DNA from 3 places in the Rodentibacter caecimuris genome. Region 2 is predicted to be linked to each of the others. Evidence: riboswitches for the same ligand, from Rfam matches in the RefSeq annotation. Region 2 holds a riboswitch; each other region holds the start of a gene.
The links. Region 2 has a riboswitch for thiamine pyrophosphate ahead of FEE42_RS11465 (ABC transporter substrate-binding protein). Riboswitches for the same ligand answer to the same signal wherever they lie in the genome.

Region 1 (6,664 bases), 110 kb from region 2:
TCTAGGGGGAGCCGTATCGGTAGGTTACTTTGGTTTGGCTTATTTCACTCACCAAAATATTCCGCTCGAAAACGCAGAATCTATTTTTATTGAACTTTCAAAAGTGATGTTTAATCCGTGGATTGTCGGCATTGTTTTATCAGCAATTTTAGCCGCGGTCATGAGTACGCTATCCGCTCAATTATTAATGTGTTCGGCTGCGATTACTGAAGATTTCTATAAAGGTTTCTTCCGTAAAAGTGCCTCAAGCCAAGAATTAGTATGGGTTGGTCGCATAATGGTATTGGCTATTTCCGTTGTTGCCATTGTTATCGCCCAAGATCCGAACTCTAAAGTGATGGGCTTGGTATCTTATGCTTGGGCAGGTTTCGGTGCGGCATTCGGGCCTGTAGTCATTCTCTCACTCTTTAACCGTAATATTAGTTCTAAAGCGGCATTATGGGGGATGTTATCAGGTGCTGTAACCGTAGTCGGTTGGAGTCCATTAATGAAATTCTTAGGCTGGGACGATTTATCTCAACTTTATGAAATTATCCCCGGCTTCTTAGTTTGTTCATTTATTACACTCACCTCCTCTGTGTTTTCCCCTGTGCACCCTCTTGTTGCCGAACAGTTTGACGAGGCATTAGCGGAGTTTGAATCAAAAAATAATTAAAATCAAAAAGTGCGGTTAAAATTAACCGCACTTTTATCCTTTCTACTCTATCGTTCAAGTATTTTTCGATTTTCTTCTGTTTCGGGTTCAAGATCGAGTTTTGCCATAAGTAATCGATCACCGTCTTCTTCAGGATTACCGGTAACGAGTAATTTATCACCATAGAAAATAGAATTGGCACCAGCCATAAAACACATAGCCTGCATTTCTTCCGTCATTCCTTGGCGTCCTGCCGATAAGCGAACATAACTTTTTGGCATCGTAATTCGTGCAACGGCAATAGTACGAACAAATTCCGTCCAGTCTAAATCTTCTGCATCAACCAAAGGGGTTCCCTCCACTTTAACTAACTGATTAATGGGAACCGATTCAGGTTGAGGATCTAAATTCGCAAGACTGGCAATTAAACCGGAACGCTCTTTACGGGTCTCATTCATTCCCACGATACCGCCACAACATACTTTTAAACCTGCTTTACGAACTTTACCTAAGGTACTTAAGCGGTCATCAAAACGGCGTGTGCCGATAACCTCATGATAATGTTCCGGTGCGGTATCAAGATTATGGTTATAATAATCCAATCCCGCCTCTTTCAATTCTTCAGCCATTCCGTCTTGTAATAATCCAAACGTACCACAAGTTTCCAAGCCAAGCTCTTTCACAGCCTTAATAATTTGCGTTACTTTTCCCATATCTTTGGGCTTTGGACCACGCCATGCCGCCCCCATACAAAATCGCCCCGCACCGCGAGACTTGGCAATTTTGGCTTTAGCAATAATTTCGTCCACATCCAATAATTGCTGATTTTGCACACCGGTTTGATAACGTGCCGATTGCGGGCAATAACTGCAATCTTCCGGACAACCGCCGGTTTTAATTGACATTAATGTTGAAAGTTGAATTGCCTGCGGATTGAAATATTCGCGATGTACTTGTGCAGCTCGATAAATCAACTCCAAAAAAGGCGTTTCATACAACGCTTCTACTTTACAAACAGACCAATACTCCACTGAGGGATGAGGAGTTATTTCGGTTAATTGAACAGATTGTACGGTTGTCATACTTTTTTCCTATAAATTTTGTCCTTGATGAATATGAATAATACGATCAATATGCCCTTCTAATTCCTTAGGCTGATGGGTAACAAGCAGTAAGGTTAGCATTTTTTCATCACATAACTGGTCGAGCAACTTTAACATTTCCATACGTAATTGCGGATCAAGTGCGGAGAAAGGTTCATCCAATAATAAAATGGGTTTATCACGTAACAGACAACGTGCCAATGCAACACGTTGTTTTTGTCCACCGGAAAGTGCGGTCGATTTTCTCATTAAAAAATCCTGTAAATTGACCGCACTTGCGACTTGTTCAATTCGCATTTCCTCTTCCTTTGAAAGGGACAAATTCGGTTTTAAGCCTAATGCGATATTTTCCGCCACGCTCAAATGGGTGAACAAATTATTTTCTTGAAATAACATGGAAACCGGGCGTTCATAAGGGGCGCTTCTCGTATGATTTTCACCGTTAAGCCAAATTTCCCCCGCATTGGCATAATCAAAACCGGCGATCAGATTTAATAAAGTGCTTTTTCCCGCACCACTCTCACCGATAATCGCTACTTTTTCTTGCTCACCAATCTGTAAATCAAACATCATCGGCATGGATTGATAATTAAATTTCACTTGTTTTAATTTAATCATGGTTTTCCCTATTGTGTTCAATAAACATAAATAATCCAAGACATAAGCTAAGCAAAATCAATGCCGTAATCGCCGCTTCTTGACTCCGATATTGTCCGATTTGTTGATAAAGCAAGTGCGGTAAAGAAGTAAAATCCGGACTACCAAATAAGGCAATTGCCGTAAAATCCCCTAAAGAGAGTGTTGTCGCCAAAGCAAAGGTATATTTTAGCGGTGTTTTTAATAAGGGATATTCAATTAATTTGAAGCGTTGCCACCCTTTAAGGTTTAGCGATAAACACAATTTTTCGTAATACTGCGTAGCTTGCATCATCGGTGTACTTAAAATTCGAATGACAAAAGGCATTGCGGCTAACGCATTACACAGCACGACAATTAAAAATAAATGAACATTGCTAAAATCCATTTCCTGTAAAATTAAAAATAATCCTACCGAGAGAATTAACGTTGGTACGGCTAAAATCATCATACCACCGGTTTGAATGAGGGTTGCAAACACAGGAAAATGAAGCCATTGTAGCTGGCGGGAAAGCAGAAGTAATAAAAAAGAAAACACTATCGCTAATACACCTGAAGCGGGTGCCATTGAAAGGGAATAGATTAACGCTTTCCATAATTGGGGATCTTGCCAAAAACTAAACCATTCCGGTGCCCTCACCCCTTCCACCACAATACTCAGCAATGGTATGAAAAGAAATAAACATACGCTAAACAAAATAAAAACATTAAAAATTTTGACCGCACTTGATGGCGGCATCAACCAAATATAGCATTGGGAAAGGTTGGTTTCCGGCGGTTTAGCAAAAATTTGGGATACTCCAAATAATACAAAGCAAAAAACAAATTGAATCAAGGCAAATAAAGCCGCTTTAGGAAAATCAAATTCAAAAAAGATCGCTTGGTAAATAGCAACCTCCAAAGTGCTATTTTGTGGCCCGCCACCAAGAGAAAGCACGATGGTGAAACTGGTAAAACACAGCATAAAAATGAGAACAAAAGTCGGTAAAAGCTGGTTTTTAAGGTAAGGCATTTCAATTAAACGAAAAAATTGCCAACCTTGAATATTTAATTGTGCGGCTAACTGATGTTGTTCTGAGGGAATAGCTTGCAAGGCTTGTTGCGTTACCCTCGCAGCAAGGGGAATATTAAAAAAGAGGTGGGCAATTAATATACCGTTCAACCCATAAATTGTCGGTTTCCAATTAATCCCTAACCACTGCATTAGCCGACTTAACCAACCCTCTGTGCCATAAATTTCGAGTAAGCCAAAGATCGCCAAAAGCGCCGGCAACACAAAAGTAAGGGAAAGTAAACGCTGGATAAGACGTTTTCCCGGGAAAGGCTGATAAAAAAACACACGTCCAAATAATGCCCCGAGCAGCACAGCAAGCAATGCTGACAAAAAGGCTTGCCCGAAGCTAAAAAAGATAACTTGATGTAAATAGTCATCCTGCTTGAAAGCCTCCCAAGAATAATTTCCACCGACGGAAAATACTGCAGAAAGCGATGTGCTATAAAGCAAAACAATGAAAAAAATAACCGCACTTCCGCCAATATAATGACGAGGACGGAAATGCGGATAAGAAAACAACGATATCATTAGAAACTATTTAGAAAGTGCTTTTTGCCACTGATTAATCCAAGTTTTTAATTGTTCTCCCGTGACTTTTGACGTATCCAGTACCGGCGTATTTTGAGTATGTTTTTTTAGCGCATCAATATGACTTTCGATAGGACTATCAATGACCGGTAACATCACATTATTTTTCGCAATATCGGCTTGTGCTTCCGGTGAAATCAAATAATCAAGAAAGTGATCCGCGCAAGCATTATTACGGTTCGCCACTTTAGCAACGACTTCCACTTGTAATACGCCGCCTTCACTAAATTCCGTAGCCATATAATTATCTTTTTGCTCAGAAAGAATATGGTAAATTGGCGAGGTGTTTGTGCTTAACACGAGATCCCCCTCCCCCTTTAAGAATGCACCGTAGGCTTCTGTCCAACCTTTTGTAATCGTTACAGTGTGTTCTGACAAGGTTTTCCAGACATTTTGTGCTTCCGACTGCGGATAAAGGGCATTTACCCAAAGTAATAAACCGCGTCCGATACTACTGGTTCGCGGATCTTGATATAGCACTTTTAGATCTTTACGCGCAATCAATTCTTTCAAACTTGTTGGTGGGTTAGTTAATTTATTTTTATCGTAAATAAAAGCATATTTTGCAAAATCAAAAGGCAAAAATGTGTGATCATCCCATTTTAGCGGTAATGCCAATTTACCAAGATCCACTTGGTTAGGCTCAAACATTGCTAATTTTTTGGCTTCATCAATTTGATGATTATCTAAACCTAATACCACATCCGCTTTAATTTTTTTTCCTTCTAAGCGTACACGATTAAACAAAGTACCATTATTATCAAAGGCAACATAATTTAACTGACACTGTGGAAATTGTTTTTCAAAGCCGCTTTTGACTTTCGGCCCGGCACTCCAATCGGCACTAAAAGAATCGTAAGTATAAACAGTGAGTGGTTGTGCAGCAGTTTGAGCAAATGCAGAAGCAGCAAAAAGTGCGGTTGAAATGAGGATTATTTTCTTCATTGTACTGTCCTTATAAAAATAGAAATGAAGAAACAGCCTAATGAAAAGAGTTAGTTTCCTACGCCAGCATTATCTGTTTCAGGTTCACGGGTATCTCTCAGCCAAACAATGTTAGCACCCCGACTAAGGGTTAAAAGTCTATATAAACTTTTTAAAATATACAAGCACCTTGAAACAAAACTGTTAGTTTGATCACAAAATTTAGACAAAATAAAACCCGCAATAAACGGGTTTTAAGGATGGAAGATTATGCTTCTTGGTGCTTTGCTGCAACTTCGCTTAATAACGTTTGCAACTCACCTGCTTGATACATTTCCAGAATAATATCACAGCCACCAATTAATTCACCCTCTACCCATAATTGTGGGAAAGTTGGCCAATTAGCATAAGCAGGTAACTCAGCACGAATATCCGGATGCTGAAGAATATCCACATAACCAAAAGGTACTTTGCAGTTCATTAATGCCTCTGCCGCACGAGCAGAAAAACCACAAGAAGGCAATTTTGGTGAGCCTTTCATATAAATTAAAATCGGGTTTTCGCTGATTTGTTTTTTGATTTTGTCTAACGTTTCCATAATGTTCCCCGTAAAAAATAGAGGCACGTATTCTAACATAAGTTAGAGGTATCACAAATTAGAACTTGAGTAATTATGTCAGGTTTACCAACTTCCGCCGGCACCGCCGCCACCGAATCCTCCACCGCCAAAACCGCCTCCCGATGAACCGCCACCACCGAATCCGCCGCCAAATCCCCCACCAAAACCAGAGCCTCCGCGACGGCGGGATAATGTTGATTGACGCACAATTCGATTCAATTGATCACGCTGATTCGGGCTGATATAAATTTCATCTTTATGATATTGATATTCGCCAAACACAACAAAGGCAATAAACACCAGCACCATAATGAAAGGAATATATTTATCAAACTCACTATCTTCCATTTGATAAGCACCGTATTCCCCTTGGCTTGCAGCGATTATGTCATTTAATCCGTCATTAATACCCTGTGCATACTGCCCTTGTTTAAATTGCGGTAAAATTGCATTGCGGATAACCTGTGATAAAAAAGCGTCCGGTAATACCCCTTCTAAACCTTGCCCTGTCGCAATAAATACTTTGCGATCATTTTTTGCAATTAACATTAAAACGCCGTTATTTAGCTGCTTACGCCCTATTCCCCACTTATCACCTAAGGCAAAAGTATAATCCGCAATTTCATATTCACCGGTAGTCGGTACAAGCACAACGGCAATTTGCGAGCTGGTTGCCTCTCCATAAGAGACCAGTTTGTTTTCTAGAAGTTGCCGTTGCTGTGAGGAAAGCGTATTGGTGTAATCATTCACATAATGGAAAGGATTTGGCGTAGGCGGAAACTGTGCGGCAGAGACAAAAGCGCCCCAAAAAACGAAGATAAAAACAACCGCACTTTTCATGATTTGCAAAAGTTTAGTCATGAATAATCACCTCATTTGGCAACTCATTTCTGTCATCAACTTGAATAGGAAAATGCGTTTTTAAGGTATCGGTAATATGTTCAATCGCCTCAACGATACCTTGTGTGTAGGCTTTTTCCTTAAATCGTGCAATCATTAAATCACATTGTTTTTGCCAATAAGCATCATCGACAAATTGATGAATTCCTTTATCACCAATAATGGCACAAAGATGATTTTTGTATCCAACATAAATTAATACTGCA
Region 2 (6,664 bases):
TGTTTATACAGGAAAAGAGCGGTTAATTTTTTAGGTGTTTTTCGCGATAAAGTGTTTCATTAATTCTTATCATAAAAAAGACGAGGCTGATTGAATCGCCTCGTCTTTTTTGAAGTTTATTCCCCTTTTACTTCTTTCATCCAGCGATCAATTAAACGTTTCGCTTCTTGGTCGGCGCCAAACCGAATGAAATCAATATCAATTAATTTTAATTTCATCGGATTGGGGAGATTTGGGTGCGATTTTGCGTGGATATTGGTCGGTAACTGATAAGAATCAGCTTCACGCCACGGAATTTCTTGTGCTTCGGCGGACAGGACAAAATCAATAAAACGTTTGGCATTTTCTAAATTTCGTCCGTTTTTGATAATACTTGCAGCCCCTAGGGTGTAACCGACTCCTTCGCAAGGCAAGATGCCGACAACAGGCGCGCCTTTATCTTTTTCACGTACATAGGCGTGCATAAAACTAATATTCACTGCCGTTGCACCGGTAGAAAGATTGCTGGTTGCCATGCCACTTTTGGTATATTGGTTGATATTTTTGTTTAAGGCTTTTAAATAATCGAACGCTTTATCTTCACCCATAATTTCGATTAAGGTCGAAAGAATACTATATCCCGTACCGGATACACGAGGATCGGGATATTGCACTAAATCCTTAAATTCCGGTTTTAATAAATCCGCATAACATTGTGGCTTGGCGATGTTTTTTTCGGTAAGGGATTTTTCATTTATCCCAATGCCAAGTTCCATCAAATAAATAATTGAAGTGGTATCCCCGCGTTGTTCTACCAATTTTTTAAATTGAGGCATAATATCTTTTTGTTCAGGGGAACGATAAATCGCAAGCAAACCGGCATCTCGTGCTTGAAGGTGCGGTTCAAAGGTTCCGCCATACCAAACATCAGCTTGAGGATTATCTTTTTCTGCTTTGAGCTTGCCTAGCACAGTGCCGGTGCTATGACGCACAAATTGTGTTTCAACATGATATTTTTTGCTAAATGCTTGTGAAACTTTCTCGCAGGTAGTGTTTTGAACGCTGCAATAAACAACGAGTTTTCCTTGTGTCTCGGCATGATTTGGTAAACTGAAACCTAAAAGAGTACAAAGTGCGGTAAATTTTAAGGTATTTTTTAAATGCGCATAGTGGGTCATCATGCATCCCTACTTATTATTAATTGATGAATTAAAGAAAAAAGTAAGTCAGCCCTTGAGGAAGAGAAGATTAGTTTCCTACGTCAGTGCTAACTGCTTCAGGTTCACGGGTATTTCTCAGCGATTTTGCACCCCGACTAACCGAATCCACTATAAGCTGTCCCCCTATTTTTGTAAAGTCGGATCTGTTTATTGTTGCTGTCGTTGTGATGTTTTAAATGTACAAATATATGGAGTTTTTGTCATGAAAAATAGTGGTTGAAATACAAGCAGCCGCCTTCAGGAGGCTGTGTATTGAAACATTCCGAAGTTACTTGATGAAGCAGCGAAAAAAGGCAGCCGCCTTCAGGCGGTTGTGTATTGAAACATCTTTGTAGTATTCATCTACTCTCAAATCTAAAGCCTCCGTCTTGGAATAGTTGAGTATTAAGTGATTACAGACCTTTTGTTTAAAACTATAGTTAACGCTAGATTCGCTTACAAATAATGTCTATAATGACTGTAAATTTAAACAGATAAAATAATGTTATGACGGATATTTCTGAATTACTTGATGGGTTGAATGATAAACAGCGTGAAGCGGTTGCGGCTCCCCTTGATAACTGTTTAGTGCTGGCTGGGGCGGGAAGCGGTAAGACCCGAGTATTAACTCACCGTATTGCTTGGTTGATGGCAGTAGAAAATATTTCTGAAGGGAGCATTATGGCGGTGACTTTTACCAATAAAGCCGCAGCGGAAATGCGCCATCGTATTCAAGAAACATTAGCCAAACATTCCCAACACAGTTTATTCGGAATGTGGATTGGCACTTTTCACAGCATTGCTCATCGTTTATTGCGTGCGCACCATTTAGATGTCGGTTTGCCGCAGGATTTCCAAATTTTGGATTCGGAAGATCAATTGCGTTTAGTTAAACGCTTACTAAAATTGCACAATTTTGATGAAAAAGCCTTTCCTCCCAAACAAGCTTGTTGGTACATCAATAATAAAAAAGATGAAGGTTTGCGCCCGCACGAGATCGAGGATTTTAACGATCGCCAAGAGCGTGAATGGATTAAAATTTATCAAATTTATCAAGATACCAGTGACCGTGCGGGATTAGTGGATTTTGCGGAGTTATTGATTCGTGCTTATGAATTATTTGAAAAAAAACCGCTGATTTTGCAGCGTTACCAACAACGTTTTCAACATATTTTGGTAGATGAGTTTCAGGATACCAATAAAATTCAATATCAATGGATCAAAACCCTTGCCGGACAGAGCGGAAAAGTGATGGTAGTGGGGGATGATGATCAATCTATTTATGGTTGGCGTGGCGCACAAGTTGAAAATATTCAAAAATTCCTGAAAGATTTCAATGCCAAAACCATTCGTCTTGAACAAAATTACCGTTCTACCGCGAATATTTTAAATAGTGCAAATGAATTAATTGCCAATAATACGGATAGGCTTGGGAAAAATTTGTGGACGGAAGGGGAAAAAGGAGAGCCTGTTGGAATTTATGCCGCTTTTAATGAGCTGGACGAAGCCAAATTTGTGGCGTCGCAAATTCAGGATTGGGTGGATAACGGGGGAAAACTGGATGATTGTGCCGTGCTTTACCGTAGCAACAGTCAATCCCGCGTGATTGAGGAGGCTTTAATTCGTAGTCAAATTCCTTATCGGATTTATGGTGGGGTGAGATTCTTTGAACGCCAAGAAATTAAAGATGCCTTAGCCTATTTGCGTTTGATTAATAACCGACAAGATGATGCGGCATTTGAACGCGTGATTAACACGCCGACACGAGGGATTGGTGACCGCACTTTAGATGTCTTACGAAATTTAACACGTGCACGTCAAATTACATTATGGCAGGCGATACAAGTTGCCATCCAAGAAAATATGCTTGCGGGACGAGCATCCACCGCATTATTACGCTTTCAAGAATTAATTAATTCTTTGCAGCAGGATACCTTTGAAATGCCGCTTTTTGCTCAAACGGATTTTGTGATTAAACATTCCGGTTTGTATGAAATGTATAAACAGGAAAAGGGAGAAAAGGGCGAAGTGCGGATCGAAAACTTGGAAGAATTAGTCACTGCGACACGTGAATTTATAAAACCCGATGAGGCGGATGACATGACGGATCTTACTGCTTTTCTAACTCATGCCTCGCTTGAAGCGGGAGAGGAACAAGCTTCACCGCATCAATCTTGTGTCGAAATGATGACATTGCATTCCGCAAAAGGATTGGAATTTCCCCGTGTATTTATCGTCGGCGTGGAAGAAGGTCTGTTTCCGAGTTTCCGCTCTTTTGAAGAGCCGGGGCGTTTGGAAGAAGAACGCCGTTTGGCGTATGTCGGTATTACCCGTGCAAAGAAAAAATTGACCATTTCCTATGCGGAGAGTCGTCGTTTATATGCAAAAGAAGAACGCCATCTCCCATCCCGTTTTATCGCAGAGTTACCGCGAGAATGTATCCAAGAAATTCGTTTGCGCGGAACGGTTACACGGGCAATGAATCTAGCGAAAGTGGGAACGCTGTCTCATTCGATAGAGAATGAAAACGGATGGAAAATGGGGCAAAAAGTGAAACATGAAAAGTTTGGTGTCGGTACGGTGATTAATGTTGAAGGGAGCGACAATAACACAAGATTACAAATTGCTTTCCAAGCCCAGGGCATTAAATGGCTGATTGCGCATTTGGCAAAGTTAGAAAAGATGTAATTCCCTTCTCATATTCCAACAAGACATAGCCAATAACCTTTAGTGATTTGGCAAAGTAAGCTAAAGTGCGGTAGAATCCGATAGATTTTTTATTTTACCTATTGGTTTTTTTGAAAAGTGCGGTGAATTTTGACCGCACTTTTTGTTAAGTGATTATCAACAAATTCCCATGTTTAAATTTATCTTCAAACGTATTTTGATGGTGATTCCAACTTTCATTGCCATTACTTTTGTCACCTTTGCTCTCATCCATTTTATCCCAGGTGATCCGGTAGAAATTATGATGGGGGAACGGGGCTTAACGCCTGAGGTTCACCAGCAAATGATGCATCAATTAGGTTTAGATCTTCCTCTATATCAGCAATACTTCAACTATATTGGTAATGTGATTCAAGGGGATTTTGGCGCTTCATTTCGTACACAACAACCTGTTATTACCGAGTTTTTTACCCTTTTCCCGGCTACGACTGAGTTGGCTTTTTTTGCGTTGCTTTGGTCGCTACTCGGTGGCCTGATACTCGGCACAATAGCTGCGGTGAAAAAAGACAGTTGGATTTCTCATGGAGTAACGACTATTTCACTGACTGGTTACTCTATGCCTATTTTTTGGTGGGGCTTGATTCTGATTTTATATGTGTCTCCTTCCCTTGGTTTACCGCAAGGGGGGCGTTTAGAAAACGATTTTTGGATCGATACGCCAACAGGTTTTATGCTGATTGATAGTTGGCTTTCCAGTGTACCGGGTGCGTTTGAAAATGCGCTGAAATCCTTGATTTTGCCTGCCATTGTATTAGGCACAATACCGCTTGCGATTATTACGAGGATGACCCGCTCCGCTATGTTGGAAGTATTAGGCGAAGATTATATTCGTACGGCTAAAGCAAAAGGGCTCAGTTATACACGTATTGTGATTGTACATGCGTTGCGTAACGCGTTGATTCCGGTGGTGACCGTAGTGGGATTAATTGTCGGTCAATTACTTTCCGGTGCGGTATTGACGGAAACGATTTTCTCGTGGCCGGGTATTGGAAAATGGATTATTGATGCCATTCATGCACGGGATTATCCTGTACTGCAAGGCGCCGTTTTAATTATCGCCACGATTATTATTGTGGTGAATTTAACCATTGATTTGCTTTACGGCGTGGTAAATCCGCGTATTCGTCATTGATGTAGGAGAAAGAATGACAGACACAACTTCAATGTTAGTGCCTAGAACGCCTTTACAAGAATTTTGGTTTTATTTTAAGCAAAATCGAGGTGCGCTCATCGGGTTAATTTTTATTCTGGTTGTGGCATTTATCGGTATATTTGCTTCCTATATTGCCCCTTTTGACCCAGCTGAGCAAAATCGTACCGCACTATTATTACCTCCAGCTTGGTATGAGGGTGGCAACGTGGCTTATTTACTTGGTACTGATGATATTGGTCGGGATATTCTTTCACGTATTATTTATGGTACCCGAATTTCAGTTTTTGCCGGCTTTGTCATCGTGATCCTTTCTTGTTTGTTGGGAACGAGCTTAGGATTGCTTGCCGGTTATTATGGTGGCGTATTGGATACGGTTATTGTGCGTTTAATTGATATTATGTTGGCAATTCCGAACTTATTGCTGACTATTGTCGTTGTTTCGATCTTAGAGCCTTCTTTACTGAATGCAACCTTGGCTATTGCGGTGGTATCTATTCCAAGCTATGTTCGTTTAACCCGGGCAGCAGTGATGAATGAAAAAAATCGGGATTATGTAACCTCATCTAAAGTAGCGGGCGCGGGGGTATTACGCTTAATGTTTATTGTGATTTTACCTAACTGCTTAGCCCCGCTTATTGTACAAATGACAATGGGGATTTCTAACGCTATTTTAGAACTTGCCACGCTGGGTTTCCTTGGTATTGGAGCTAAACCACCGACACCGGAATTAGGCACCATGCTTTCCGAAGCACGGAGTTTTATGCAGGCAGCTAACTGGTTGGTAACGATTCCGGGCTTGGTGATTTTATCTTTGGTACTCGCCTTTAATTTAATGGGCGATGGTCTGCGTGATGCACTCGATCCAAAACTTAAACAATAAGGGGGCGGAATGGCATTATTGGAAGTAAAAGCGCTTTCAGTTCAGTTTGGTGATAAAACTACACCTTTTAACGCGGTGGATCGTGTAAGTTATCAAGTAGAGCAAGGCGAAGTCTTGGGCATTGTCGGGGAATCAGGTTCCGGTAAATCGGTGAGTTCTTTAGCGATTATGGGATTAATTGATTATCCGGGACGGGTTTTTGCAGATTCTTTAGCATTTGAAGATAAAGATTTATTAACCCTGAGTGACAAAGACAAACGCGCCCTGATTGGTGCGGATATGGCAATGATTTTCCAAGATCCAATGACCAGCCTAAATCCTGCCTATACAGTAGGGTTCCAAATTATGGAGGCACTAAAAGTTCATGAGGGCGGTTCAAAAAAATCACGTCGCCAGCGTACCTTGGAATTATTGCGTTTGGTCGGGATTCCGGATCCCGAATCACGTATAGATGTTTATCCCCACCAACTTTCCGGCGGAATGAGTCAGCGCATGATGATTGCGATGGCAATTGCTTGTAAGCCGACACTATTGATTGCCGATGAGCCGACCACTGCATTAGATGTGACGATTCAAGCGCAAATTATGGATCTATTACTCGATTTACAGAAAAAAGAATGTATGTCGTTAATTTTAATTACCCATGATCTTGCGCTCGTTGCCGAAGCGGCACATCGCATTATTGTGATGTATGCCGGTCAAGTCGTCGAAGAAGGGCGGGCAGAG
Region 3 (6,664 bases), 460 kb from region 2:
CATTACGTGCCCCTAACTTTTGGAGGGATTTTGCCGCTTTTTGAATGCTCATTTCATCGTAAATCGTCATCCCCGTTAAGGCTTCCGTTTCAGGAAGATTGGGAGTAATCACATCCGCCAGCGGGAGCAAATGTTCAATAAGTGCCGAAACCGCCTGCGATTGTAAGAGTGGTGCGCCGCCTTTCGCGATCATCACAGGATCAAGAACCAAATTGCCAAATGGACGTTCTTTAAGAGATTCCGCCACACATTCAATAATTTCCGGCGTTCCGAGCATGCCAATTTTCACGCTTGCAATATTGAAATCGTTTTTCACCGCTTGTAGTTGTGAACGAATGGTTTTCAATGGAATAGTGTGAATATCAAATACTCCCTGTGTATTTTGAGCCGTTACGGCAGTCACCACTGAAGTACCGAACACACCTTGCATTTGAAAGGTTTTTAGATCGGCTTGAATACCCGCACCGCCGCCACTATCCGAACCGGCGATGGTTAATACTTGGGGAATATTACTCATTGATCCGCCCTTTATGTGCAATCGTTTCAGGGGAAAGCGCCGCTAATTCATCTAATAAACGAATTTGGAATTGGCCGACTTGAGTAGTCAGACCTTGAGCGGCAAGTTCGCCCGCAACGGTATAAGCGACACAGGCTTCGAGGGTTGCCGCAAAATGATCGCCCGAATCCACAGCTAAGAAAGCCCCACAGACCGCACTGAGTAAACAGCCCGATGCCGTTACTTTAGGGAACAACGGCGTACCATTATGCACCGTAGCGGTTTGCCTACCGTCGCTGATGACATCAACTTCCCCACTAATCAATACAACACAGCCATGCTGCTTTGCGACACGTTGGGCAACGGCTTTCAAATCGACGTTACCTTGTCCGGCATCCACGCCTTTCGCTTGCCACGCTTCACCTGCAATTGTTGCCAATTCACCGGCATTACCACGAATTAGTGCAAATTTTATTTCAGACAACAGCTGACGTATGGTCTCTCGCCGATAGCTCGTTGCTCCTACGCCGACAGGATCAAGCACAACAGGGATCCCTTTCGCATTTGCCGTTTTACCTGCCAACAACATAGATTTTTGTTCTTTGCCGATCAATGTGCCGATATTAATCACGAGAGCTTGGCTTAAATTTGGCATTTCGACCATCTCCCCTTCGCTATCGGACATCATCGAGGAAGCCCCTAATGCCAATAATCCGTTGGCACTAAAATTAGCCGCAACAATGTTGGTAATATTATGAATGAGCGGATTTTGCTCACGGATTTTTGTAAGATAAATAGATTCCATCATAGTCTCCTTTTTGTGGTTAAGATAAATCTAATCCCATTTGCCAGAAATTAATTTCCATACGTGTCGCCGTGGTAAAAATGTTCTGAATATGGGTAAGTTGAGTCGGGTTTAATGATTGACAAAGTGATGTCAAAAAATCAGCCGTTTCTGCTGCGGCTTGCTGAAAATCAGCACTTGAATAAACATCAATCCAAGACTGATAAGGATTATTCGGCAAGCGTGGATAATGCGTTGTGATATAGTAAGCCGCTTGAGCATAACCAACGGCACAAGGCGTAATAGCGGCATAAAGCTACGCCAATCCGCCCGTCATTCCCACATCCAATAAGTAACGCGTATAAGCCACACAAGCCGGGCTTTCCGGCGTGTTTATCATCTCTTGTTCACTGATCCCCCACTGCTTGCAATAATTAATATGTAATTGAATTTCTTGGCTAAGAATGTCTAATGTTTTGCGTGGCACCGCCATTTCTGCAAAGTTTTTTGCTTTAAAAATACCCAATGCAAAAGCGCGGCTGTAATGAAAAAGATAGCGATAATCTTGTTTCAAATAATGTTGAAAACAACGTTTAGCTAACGTGCCTTGAGCCAGTTGCCGAACAAATTGATGCTCAATATAGTGTTGCCAATGAGGTTGTGCCCGTTCAATAAGTTGAGTGATCATTTTGTCTCCTTATTTAAAGTTCTAGCGTAAACCACGCTATACATAGATTAGGTTCAACATTGATTTGTTCTTGAACCGAACCCTGAATATCAATACTTTCGCTCAAACGTAACAACGTCGATTCGCCTGATGAACCTAATAATTTTTTAGAAAGAAATAAATTAAGCCGCTCAAATAAGGCTTGAACAGCAAAGTTAAGACTTAAATTCCGGATATACGCCATTGCCGACTCTCAAAATTAATAAGAGATTTGAATAGGCGAGAATGAAAAATTAAGAATGGAATGAAAAATGAAAAGATAATTTGGCATATTAGTTTCCTACGTCAGTGCTAACTGTTTCAGGTTCACGGGTATCATCTCAGCCACATCGTGGCACCCCGACTAAAGTGATTAAGAGTCTATACCGCCGCTGAAGAAAAAACAAGCAAAAGTGCGGTTATTTTTCTCTAAATTTTCATTTAATAGCAAATACAAATTATTCCTATTGAGGCAAATAATTATTTTCAGTTATACTTACCGCTCTTTTTTATTACATCAATTTTAAGGAAAGCAAATATGGCGTTTAAACACAGTATTCTTTACACCGCACTTTTTACCGGTGTATCTGTTTCAGTGTTGGCGGAAACACAAACCGATGTCAGCTCAAGTTCCGAAATGGTATTGGATCAAGTGAATGTCGTCACCGAATTGGAAAAAGCAAAAGCCGCTGGTGAAAAACAAAAAGAAATTGTTAATCTCAGTTTACTTGGGATGCAAACTGCATTTACTTCGCCTATTGCGGTTGTTCACTATGATGAAAAAGCCTTTGAAAATTCTCAACAACGTAATCTTTTAGACGGGATTGCTAAAATTGATTCTTCAGTAATGAATTTCGGTGGAGAAACCAATACGTTATCGGGAATTTATGTGCGAGGATTACAACTGGATGCCCGTCAAATTACGGTTAACGGATTAGCGGGACTTTATTCTACTTATAGCTCCCCAACCGCTGCCGTTAGCTCGGCTCAGTTAATTAAAGGTGCTTCAACGGCTGTCGCCGGAATGGATCCTGAGGGTGCCGCCGGTTCTTCCTTAAATGTTGAGACCAAACGGGCGACTGATAAAGACATTAATCAACTTGGTTTTGCTTGGTACAGCAACAATCGTTTACAGGAAACCTTTGATTTTGGTCGCCGTTTCGGTGCAAATAAAGAATGGGGTATCCGCCTAAACGGGAAATATCGTGATGGTGATACGGCACGCCGTAATTATGACGAACGAAACAAAGAATTTGCTGTGGGTTTAGACTATCGTGGTGAGAAATTCCGTGCCGGTATTGATTATATGTACACCAAACGGGCAACACATGGCGGTCGTGCACGTATTCAAGATATTCAGCGCTTAAACTATCGTTTACCAAGCTCCCCAAGCGGCGATACAAATTTTGTGCCGTATTGGAACGGTCAAACCACTCAAGATCAAACCATTATGGGAACCTTTGAATATGAGCTGCCTTATAGCATGGTGTTATCCGGTGGCTTGGGTTATATGGAATCACGCTATTACGGCAAATTCGGTCAAGTTCGAATGATGGATGAAACCACCTATACCGAACAATATCGTTTACAACAACTAAGAGCGATGGATTACCATATTCGTACAACAAGCGGAAATCTAAAATTACAAGGTGAATTTGAAACCGGTTCGATCAACCACAACTGGAATTTAGCGTTTGATGCGGTAAGACGCCAACGTGATTTCGATCAGGGGGCGGTTTTAAATCAAAATGTTTATTCCAATATCAACCTTTATCACCCGCAATTTATTACATCCCGTCAGCCTAATAGTGCTGTAACGCAGGGCGCAACGAACGAAAAACTAGCGAGTTACAGCCTTGCCTTTGCAGATACCGCTTCATTTATTGATGACACAGTTCGTTTAACACTCGGCGGACGTTTCCAGTGGATTAAACAACACGCCCTGCCTTATCCGGCAAAACCAAGCCGAGATGTTCGTTATCACGAAAATCGTTTTAGCCCAATGGTGATGGCAGCCTATGTACCTAATCCAAACTTAACTTTTTATGCCAATTATTTAGAAGATTTGGAACCGGGTGCAACCGATGAGGATACCGGCGTTATGGCAAAACCGGTTGTTAGCCGACAAATCGAATTAGGGGTGCGCAAAAACTGGAAAGATCTTGCGACCACAACCTTAAGCATTTACCAATTATCACGCCCCGGTATTCATGCTAAAACCGGACAGGAACAAGGCAAAGAACGTAACCGTGGCATTGAATTAAATATCTACGGAAATCTGCTAAATAGTACATTACGCCCAAGTTTAGGTATCACTTACAATCAAGGAAAATTAATTGATTACCCAAGTTTTGCCGGCTCGATTATCAACGGCTCACAAGTTGCCAGCCCTCGTTGGATTGCTAAAGCCGCCGTTGAATGGGATACCCCGTTTATCAGAAATTTAACACTCAATGCGGCAATTCAATACTATGGAAAATCCTATCAAGATTATTCTGAAAAATTTGCCTTTCCATCTTATACAACGGTTGATGCAGGTGCCAAATATGTGGCGAAATTAAGTGAGCAACAAAGCCTAACATTCCGTGTTGGAGTAGAAAATTTATTTAATAAATCATACTGGCAGGTTCAGCGCGGCCGTTATGATCGCAGCTTTGCCGTGTTAGGTATGCCTCGCACTTATTGGGCTAACGTAGAATATTCCTTCTAATTCATTGAGTCTTATCAGGGCGAAACACTCTCGCCCTTTTTTCATTGATAAACATTTATGAACTGGCAAACCGAACTCAATAATAGTTTAAACTGGATTTTGACCGCACTTTTTTGGGTGATAATCTACTTTATCCTTACAATTACGGCATTAAAACAAACAACTTTCGGCAAAAAATTTTGGCGAATTGCCTCGCCGTCCATTACCAAGCAAAACCGGGTTAAACTTATCGCCATATTGCTATTGCTTTTCCTAATGATTTTACTTGAAGTACGGTTTAGCGTGCTGAATTCATTCTTTTACAATGGCTTATACAGCTCAATGCAAGAATTGGCGTCGGATAAATTCTGGTTCTTTGCCAAACTTAATGCACTTTTGGCACTCATACAGGTGCTTCACGCCATTGTCGATTATTTTCTTCGCCAAGTATTTGAAATCCGCTGGTTAGAAAGCCTTAATGCTATTTTGGTGAAACGCTGGCTGGAAAATAAAAAATATTACCGTCTCAAATATGAGCAAGATCTGCCCGACAATATCGATCAACGTATTGAACAAGATGCCCGTGAATTTATCGGCAGTACCGTACAAATTGTGCGGGGTATGATTAACTCCGTGCTGACGACCATTGAATTTACTATTATTCTCTGGTCGCTTTCAGGCGTTCTCAGTCTATTTGGTTTACCGATTGAAAAAGGTGTAGTGTTTTTCATTTATGCGTTCATCATTTTTGCCACACTGATGTCTGTCTGGATCGGGCATCCGCTCATCAAACTTAATTTTAATAAAGAAAAACTCAACGGCGATTATCGTTATTCGTTAATTCGGGTGCGTGATAATGCGGAAAGTATTGCCTTTTATCATGGTGAGCCGAAAGAGCAAATTTTACTGAAAGATAAATTTTCGCAAATCATTGGCAATCGTTGGGCGATTGTCTTAAAAATGCTTGGTTTGGACGGTTTTAACAACGGTGTTACTCGTTTCGCCAAACTATTACCATTAATGCTACAAGCCCCCCGCTTTTTTAGCGGACAAATCAAACTGGGCGATATGCACCAAACCGTGCAAGCATTTAATCGATTAATGACCGCACTTTCTTTCTTCCGCTTATTTTATGAAGAATTTACCTTATATCAGGCACGTCTTAACCGTCTTTATGGTTTTATAACCAAATTAGATGAATTGGATAAGTCGGGAATCTCCCAACCTTATACCTGCTCCAATCGAGTGGCATTAAAAGATTTTGGTGTAAAAGATGAACAAGGACGCATTTTATTAAATAACATAAATGTGGAACTTGAAAATGGTGATGCACTACTCATTCAAGGGGCGTCAGGTACAGGTAAAACCACCTTACTCAAAGCCATTGCCGGCATCTATCCTTTTGAAATTATCGGTATTGCAGAACACCCCTGTATGGGAAGTTTATTTTTACCGCAACGCCCTTATATGCCACAAGGAACGCTGCGTGAAGCTATTTGTTATCCGGACATTAATCCTCATCACCCGGGCTTAATCAACATAATGCGCGATTGTTGCTTGGAAAAATATCTCCACGCACTTGATATAGAAAACGACTGGCAGGCTATTTTATCGCCCGGTGAATTACAACGGGTCGCCTTCATTCGTATTTTGCTCACCAAACCTGATGTGGTTTTCTTGGATGAAACGACTTCCGCACTTGATGAAGCCACCGAATATCAGCTTTATAAAATCATTAAAGAACGTTTACCGAATATGATTATTCTCAGTATCGGACATCGCAGCACACTCCATCAATTCCACAATAAACAATTGAAATTGGAAGTCTGTATTGTGTAGATAAAAGTGCGGTTAAAATTAACCGCACTTTCAGTATTATGTAGAAAATGATAGAACCGGTATTTTAATATGATTATAGGGACACACGGATTATTATATCCAATATCAATAACTTTAATGGCTTATAAACAAAGGGCATACTCAGTACGC

Region 1: it holds a riboswitch for thiamine pyrophosphate, as region 2 does, so the genes downstream of both, thiB (thiamine ABC transporter substrate binding subunit) here and FEE42_RS11465 (ABC transporter substrate-binding protein) in region 2, are expected to answer to the same signal.
Region 3: it holds a riboswitch for thiamine pyrophosphate, as region 2 does, so the genes downstream of both, FEE42_RS00975 (hypothetical protein) here and FEE42_RS11465 (ABC transporter substrate-binding protein) in region 2, are expected to answer to the same signal.

What each region holds. Positions count from the first base shown of each region.
Region 1 is NZ_CP040863.1:2,458,536-2,465,199, reverse strand. It holds gene putP (sodium/proline symporter PutP) at 1-655, shown strand, start outside; gene bioB (biotin synthase BioB) at 703-1,716, opposite strand; gene thiQ (thiamine ABC transporter ATP-binding protein) at 1,726-2,355, opposite strand; gene thiP (thiamine/thiamine pyrophosphate ABC transporter permease ThiP) at 2,348-3,955, opposite strand; gene thiB (thiamine ABC transporter substrate binding subunit) at 3,962-4,960, opposite strand; TPP riboswitch at 4,999-5,092, opposite strand; gene grxD (Grx4 family monothiol glutaredoxin) at 5,208-5,537, opposite strand; gene FEE42_RS11965 (TPM domain-containing protein) at 5,622-6,419, opposite strand; gene FEE42_RS11960 (TPM domain-containing protein) at 6,412-6,664, opposite strand, start outside.
Region 2 is NZ_CP040863.1:2,345,461-2,352,124, forward strand. It holds gene fdhD (formate dehydrogenase accessory sulfurtransferase FdhD) at 1-34, shown strand, start outside; gene FEE42_RS11465 (ABC transporter substrate-binding protein) at 117-1,157, opposite strand; TPP riboswitch at 1,216-1,303, opposite strand; gene uvrD (DNA helicase II) at 1,686-3,866, shown strand; gene FEE42_RS11475 (ABC transporter permease subunit) at 4,036-5,037, shown strand; gene FEE42_RS11480 (ABC transporter permease subunit) at 5,051-5,938, shown strand; gene dppD (dipeptide ABC transporter ATP-binding protein) at 5,948-6,664, shown strand, end outside.
Region 3 is NZ_CP040863.1:200,807-207,470, reverse strand. It holds gene thiD (bifunctional hydroxymethylpyrimidine kinase/phosphomethylpyrimidine kinase) at 1-517, opposite strand, end outside; gene thiM (hydroxyethylthiazole kinase) at 510-1,301, opposite strand; partial or broken gene tenA (thiaminase II) at 1,321-1,968, opposite strand; gene FEE42_RS00975 (hypothetical protein) at 1,982-2,191, opposite strand; TPP riboswitch at 2,268-2,359, opposite strand; gene FEE42_RS00970 (TonB-dependent receptor) at 2,525-4,696, shown strand; gene FEE42_RS00965 (ABC transporter ATP-binding protein/permease) at 4,754-6,514, shown strand.